Amycolatopsis sp. NBC_01488: one gene and its partner. The protein of the gene in region 1 binds, or shares a complex with, the protein of each later gene. Links are inferred from orthologs where the notes say so. Each region holds a gene or a part of one and is shown on either strand. Other genes may lie near its edges. The genes, in order: dnaB and dnaG.

Region 1 (3,201 bases):
TTCAACTACTACAATACCTGACGCCCTCGCGTGCCGGGATATTCCTCAGGCGGCTTCGAGGTTCGCCGCGCAGCGCTCCAGGGAGCGGATCATCGCGCGGTAGTCGTCGTCGCTGATGCCGTCCATCGCCGCGGCGCGGAAGGCCTTGATGCGCTCCTCGACGCGGGCGTGGGTGGCGCGACCCGCGTGGGTGAGCTCGCCGTTTTCGGCGAGCCAGCCGCGCTCGCGCAGGTCGGCGATCTTCGGGGTCATCGACCCCTCGGCGGTGACGAACGGCGCCATGACCGCGTCGACGTCCTCCGGCGTACGGGCGCCGAGGGCGATCGTGTTGAGTACCTGCCAATGCCGCCGGGTCAGCGACTCCGTGTCGAGGACCCGGCCCATGGAGGATTCGAGAAGCTCGTGGACGTGGCGCAGGTGCCAGCCGAGGGGTTTCATGGATACTCCAGCCATGTAGATGAACAACTACATGTAAAAGTACATGTAGTTCGGAGGTGGGGCAACCATGACGGACGCGGTGGCCGACGTCGAGCGCGCGATGATCGCCATCCGCCGCAGCCAGCAGCGGCGGGCGCTGAGCCGGATCGGCAAGGCCCGCGGCCAGGGCGCGCACGACCCGGTGCACGAACTGCTCGACGTCGTCGAAGAGCTCGCCGAACGCGGCGAGCCCAGCACGGTGACGGCCTTGAGCGCGGCGATGGGCGTCGACCAGCCCCGCGCCAGCCGGCTGGTGGCGCGCGCGGTCGAGCAGGGCCTGCTCCGCCGCGAAGCCGATCAGCGCGACGGACGGCGTGCGGTGCTCGTGCCGACCGAGGCCGGCCAGGCGCACCTCGACGAGCTGCACGCCTTCCGGCGCTCGGTGTTCGCCGAGGTGATGGCGGACTGGCCGGAGGACGACCGCGAGAACTTCGGCCGGCTCCTCACGGCGTTCGTCCGCGGGTACAGCGCGCTCGGCTAGTCGTGCGAGAGGTCCACGAACCGGCTGTAGTGCAGCTGGTGGGCGACGGTGATCGTCGCCGTCGGGCCGGCACGGTGCTTCGCGATGATCAGGTCCGCCTCGCCCGCGCGCGGGTCGTCGCGCTCCCACGCGTCGGGGCGGTTGACCAGGATGACGAGGTCGGCGTCCTGCTCCAGTGAGCCGGACTCACGCAGGTCGGACAGCATCGGGCGCTTGTCCGTCCGCTGCTCGGGACCACGGTTCAGCTGGCTGATCGCGATCACCGGGACCTCGATCTCCTTGGCCAGCAGCTTCATCTGCCGCGAGAACTCCGAGACCTCCTGCTGCCGCGACTCGACGCGCTTGCCGGAGGTCATCAGCTGCAGGTAGTCGAGGACGACGAGCTTCAGGTCGTTGCGCTGCTTCAGGCGCCGCGCCTTCGCCCGGATCTCCATCATCGTCATGTTCGGCGAGTCGTCGACGAACAGCGGTGCCTCGGACACCTCGCTCATCCGGCGGGCCAGCCGCGTCCAGTCGTCGTCGGACATCTTGCCGCCGCGCATGTCGGCGAGGCGGATCTTCGCCTCGGCCGAGAGCATGCGCATGACGATCTCGGTCCGGCTCATTTCCAGCGAGAAGATGACGCTGGTCAGGCCGTGCCGGATGGACGCCGACCGCGCGAAGTCCAGGCCCAGTGTCGACTTGCCGACACCGGGCCGAGCCGCGACGATGATCATCTGGCCCGGGTGCAGGCCGTTGGTCAGCTCGTCGAAGTCGGTGAACCCGGTCGGGATGCCCTGGGACTGGCCACCGCGCGAGGCGATCGCGTCGATCTCGTCCATCGTCGGCTGCAGCAGCTCTTCCAGCGCGACGTAGTCCTCGCTGGTCCGGCGCTCGGTGACGTCGTAGATCGCGGCCTGCGCGCGGTCGACGACCTCGTCGATGTTCGCGCCGTCCGCGGCCGCCGCGCCGTAGCCGTACTGCACGATCCGGGTGCCCGCCTCGACCAGCCGGCGCAGCACCGCCTTCTCCGCGACGATCTCCGCGTAGTAGCCCGCGTTCGCCGCGGTCGGCACCGTCGCGATCAGCGTGTGCAGGTAGGGCGCGCCGCCGACGCGGCCCAGCTCGCCCCGGCGTTCCAGCTCCGCCGAGATGGTGATCGGGTCGGCCGGCTCGCCGCGGCCGTAGAGGTCGAGGACGCAGTCGTAGATCGCCTGGTGCGCCGGGCGGTAGAAGTCGTCGGGGCCGAGCGCCTCGATGACGTCGGCGACCGCGTCCTTGGACAGCAGCATGCCGCCGAGCACGGACTGCTCGGCCGCGATGTCCTGCGGTGGCTGGCGGTCGAACCCGCCGCCGGAGCCGGGGTCGCTCGGACCCGGGTCGGACTCCGCGTACATCGGACTGCGGTCGTCGGTCAGCGCCACCGCCCCGGACACCCCCTCATCGTGTCGAACATCTGTTCTAGTATGCCGGATCTTCGCTCTCGAAGCACCCGGCTCGATCCGGGCCGGGCTCGTCCCCTGATGATCGGCGAGATCGCCGTCCGGCTCCGGGAGGCACGCCGGGCGCCACCGTGAGTACCGGCCCGAGCGGGCACGCTAGATCCCCCGGAAGGCCGAAGGCAATTCGGGATGGGGACCCATCTGTGGACAACCTGGGGATGAATGGGGGCAACCAGTCACAGGTGCCGCGACAGCTGTGGACAAGTTGGGGACAAGCGTGCTCGGGTTCGGGGAATCCCCAGGTCAACGACTGTGAACAAGGTGTGGAGAACTTCCCGGAAACTCGTGCGGCGTGTCGCGCGAAATCCGTTGTTCGGCGTGTCGTGGACCAGCTGGAGACCATTGAACCGCGCGACCTGTGGATGAAAATCACGGAGGGTAGAGCCGTAACCCGGTGGGCTGAACGGCCAACGGGTCAGGCCGCGGTGAGCCGTGCCTGTGCGCTGCGTAACCGGTCAGCGAGAACGCGCTGGTCGGCCGGGGTGAACGCGATCCGGCTCTCGCCGCGGCCCGGCACCTCTTCGGTCAGCCACCGGCCTTCCGACGTATCGATGTAGTTCACCGGCCGTTCGATGCGGTGCCAGGCTCCGCTGCGGCTGCGGGCCGCGACGTACAGGCTGCCACTCCCCATTCGGCGTAACGCCAGGATCCGCCGGAGCTCGTCGACCTCGTGCGAACCCTCGGCCGGGCGGTCGTTGCGGAGCACCGCGTACCCGCCTTCGTCGCCGCGGGCGGTCCCCTCGATCTGGCTCTTGGGCACGG
Region 2 (3,279 bases), 2.7 Mb from region 1 along the record:
ACGCGTGCTGGCGAGCGGCCTCGGCCGAGACGCCGAGCGCGTCGGCGATCTCCGAGAACGGCACCGAGAAGGCGTCGTGCAGCACGAACGCGACCCGCTGCTCCGGGGTCAGCTTGTCGAGCACGACCAGCGCGGCCATCCGCAGCCCGTCGTCACGGACCGCGACGTCGAGGGGATCTTCGCTCACTGGCCGCCCGAACGGCGTCACCACCGGCTCGGGCAGCCAGTTGCCGACGTACTTCTCCCGCCGCGCGGGGGCCGACTTGAGCCGGTCGAGGCAGATCCGGCCGACGACCGTGGTGAGCCAGCCGCGCAGGTCGCGGATCGCCACGCGGCCGGCGTCGTCGAGCCCGGCCAGGCGCAGCCAGGACTCCTGGACCGCGTCCTCGGCGTCGGCACGCGTGCCGGTCAGCCGGTAGGCGACCCCGATCAGGTGATCGCGGTGCGCGGCGAACTCCGCGGCGAGGGTTTCCTGGGCGGTGGGCGTGGAGGCCATCTCCCGAGTGTGCCGCACGCGAGGGGAGACGGGACGAGGGGAGACAGCGCAGCAGACTAGAGTGGTCGCCGTGGCAGGACGGATTCGGGAGAGCGACATCGCGGAGGTGCGCGAGCGGAACCGGATCGACGAGGTCGTCGGGGAGTACGTGGCGCTGCGCCGCGCCGGTGGAGGCAGCCTGAAGGGCCTCTGCCCGTTCCACAACGAGAAGACCCCGTCGTTCAACGTCCGCCCGACGCACGGCACCTTCCACTGCTTCGGCTGTGGCGAGGGCGGCGACGTGATCAAGTTCATCCAGAAGATCGACCTGATCACGTTCGTGGAAGCCGTCGAGCGGCTGGCCGACCGGGTCGGCATCCGGCTCACCTACGAAGGCGGCGGCGCGACGATCCAGCGCGACCGCGGCAGCCGCAGCCGGCTGATCGAGGCACACCGGGCCGCCCAGGAGTTCTACGCCGAGCAGCTGGTCACCGACGAGGCGCGCGCGGCGCGGGACTTCCTGTCCGAGCGCGGGTTCGACGCGGCCGCGGCGAAGACGTTCGGCTGCGGGTACGCCCCCGGCGGCTGGGACAAGCTGACGAAGCACCTGCTCAACCGCGGTTTCGAGGTCAAGGAGCTGCTGACGGCGGGGCTGTCCAAGGAGGGCCAGCGCGGCCCGATGGACCGCTTCCACCGGCGCCTCGTCTGGCCGATCCGCGACGTCGGCAACGAGGTCGTCGGCTTCGGTGCCCGGCGGCTGTTCGACGACGACCGGATCTCGGCGAAGTACCTCAACACCGCCGAGTCGCCGATCTACAAGAAGTCGCAGGTCATGTTCGGCCTCGACCTGGCCAAGCGCGAGATCGCGAAGCGGCACCAGGTCGTCGTGGTCGAGGGCTACACCGACGTGATGGCGATGCACGCGGCGGGCGTGCCGACGGCGGTCGCGTCGTCGGGCACGGCGTTCGGCGAAGACCACATGAAGGTGCTTCGCCGGCTGATGATGGACGACGACGCCTTCCGCGGCGAAGTGATCTTCACCTTCGACGGCGACGAAGCGGGCCAGAAAGCCGCACTCAAGGCGTTCGAGGGTGACCAGACGTTCGCCGGTCAGACCTACATCGCGGTCGCGCCGGACGGCATGGACCCGTGCGAGCTGCGGCTGGCCAAGGGCGACAGCGCGGTGAAGGACCTGGTCGCGCGGCGGACCCCGCTGTTCGAGTTCGTCATCCGGAGCACGCTCAAGAACTACGACCTCGACTCGGTCGACGGCCAGGTCGCGGCGCTGCAGAAGACAGTGCCGATGGTCGCGTCGATCAAGGACCGCGCGGCCCGCGACGGCTACGCGTCGAAGCTCGCCTGGTGGGTCGGCTGGCAGGACGTCGCGCAGGTGGTCAACCGGGTCCGCGGCAGCGCGGGCGCGACCGACCGGCGTGGCGGCCCGCCCCTCAAGCAACCGGCCCGCGTCGGTGCTCCGGAGGCTTCGGCGACGCCGGACGTGGCCCGCCCGGCGCCGAAGGACCCGCGGTTCGCCGTCCAGCGCGAGGCGTTGAAGGCCGCGCTGCAGCAGCCCGCGATCGCCGGGCCGGAGTACGACGCGCTGCCGCTGGAGGCGTTCACGCACCCGGTGTACGTCGCGGTGCACGAGGCCGTGCTCAAGGCGGGCGGTGCGGGCTCGGGCCTGACCGGCCCGGCGCTGCTGGACGCGGCGGCCCCGCACTGTCCGGAAGGGACGGTCCGGCGCGTGCTGTCCGAGCTGGCCGTGGAACCGTTGCAGGCCAAGGACGAAGTCGACTCCCGGTACATCTCGTCGATCCTCGCCCGGCTGCAGGAGGGGCTCGTCGGCCGGCAGATCGCGGAGATCAAGGGCAAGCTGCAGCGGCTCTCGCCGGTCGAAGCGCCGGACGACTACCGCGCGCTGTTCGGCGACCTCGTCGCGCTGGAGCAGTACAAGAAGTCGCTGGGCGAGCAGGCCGCCGCCGGCGCGTGGGGCTGACGTGGGGTTCCTGCGCCGGTTGCTGGGCGACCGCACGCCGGCCGGGTTCGCCGGCGTCCTGGAGCCGGGCGAGGACGTCGTCGACAGCGCCCCGGTCGAGGGCGGCGGGCACCTCGTCGTGACGCAGCTCGGGCTGTGGGTCCCTGCCGAAGACGGGGCGCGGCGCGTCGGCTGGCACCTCGTCGGCAAGGCGGCCTGGGCGGACGGCGTCTTCACGCTGACCGAGTCGGCCGAGGTGGGCACGGCGGGGTCGGCGGTCGTGCTGGCCGACCGGCCGCCGGTCCGCTACCGGCTGCCCTCGCCGGGCAAGGTGCCGCGCGAGGTGCACCTGCGCGTCGAGGGCTCGATCCGCTCGCGGCACCGGCAGGAGATCGGGGCCGGGGGCGCGTGGTTCGTGCAGCGCAAGGTGCCCGGCCGCGACGGCAGCGTCCTGCAGGTCCGGCCCGACCCGGGCACGGATGCCGAGCTGGTGACGGCCATCGCCGAGCAGGTCGCCGCGAAGCTGGTCAACCCCGCCGAATAGCAGTACGCTCGTACTCAGTACAGGCGTACTGTTTGCTGGGAGGCTGCCGTGTGGGATCCGGACAAGTACCTCGACTACGCCGACCTGCGGGCCCGGCCGTTCTACGACCTGGTCTCGCGCATCGGTGCCACCGCGCCGCGACGCGTCGTCGACCTCGGCTGCGGTCCGGGGAACCTGACGGTGTCGCTCCGGGACCGCTGGCCCGGCGCGGCCCTGGAGTGCGGCGATAGTTCACCTGAAATGGTGGCCGCCGCGCGCTCCCGCGGTCTCGACGCGTCGCTGCTC

What was found.
Region 2: the proteins of dnaB (region 1) and dnaG are in contact, whole or in part, in a crystal structure (PDB 2R6A), measured with the Geobacillus stearothermophilus proteins. The link is inferred for Amycolatopsis sp. NBC_01488 from one-to-one orthologs. Residues at the interface, in WP_033016901.1 of Geobacillus stearothermophilus: Ser13, Glu15, Ala16, Gln18, Glu91, Leu92, Asp94, Ala95, Val96, Pro97, Thr98, Ala99, Ala100, Asn101, Tyr104, Tyr105, Ile108; in WP_049624496.1 of Geobacillus stearothermophilus: Lys456, Leu457, Leu458, Pro459, Ala460, Asn463, Ala464, Leu467, Leu535, Leu536, Ile537, Ala538, Gln544, Glu545, Asp548, Tyr549, His552.

The regions. Positions count from the first base shown.
Region 1 is NZ_CP109434.1:2,444,624-2,447,824, forward strand. The notes cover bases 159-3,048. They hold dnaB (replicative DNA helicase), read right to left. Parts: upstream 2,362-3,048; coding sequence 955-2,361; downstream 159-954. Other genes in these bases: OG738_RS11735 (helix-turn-helix domain-containing protein), read right to left, coding at 159-438; OG738_RS11740 (MarR family winged helix-turn-helix transcriptional regulator), read left to right, coding at 506-958; OG738_RS11750 (ESX secretion-associated protein EspG), read right to left, coding at 2,855-3,048. In the rest of the region: more of OG738_RS11735, read right to left, coding at 46-158; more of OG738_RS11750, read right to left, coding at 3,049-3,201. UniProt on the Escherichia coli protein: The main replicative DNA helicase, it participates in initiation and elongation during chromosome replication. Travels ahead of the DNA replisome, separating dsDNA into templates for DNA synthesis.
Region 2 is NZ_CP109434.1:5,094,842-5,098,120, forward strand. Bases 47-3,014 are described here. They hold dnaG (DNA primase), read left to right. Parts: upstream 47-557; coding sequence 558-2,471; downstream 2,472-3,014. Other genes in these bases: OG738_RS24645 (sigma-70 family RNA polymerase sigma factor), read right to left, coding at 47-496; OG738_RS24655 (hypothetical protein), read left to right, coding at 2,473-2,994. Outside these bases: more of OG738_RS24645, read right to left, coding at 1-46; OG738_RS24660 (trans-aconitate 2-methyltransferase), read left to right, coding at 3,043-3,279. UniProt on the Escherichia coli protein: RNA polymerase that catalyzes the synthesis of short RNA molecules used as primers for DNA polymerase during DNA replication.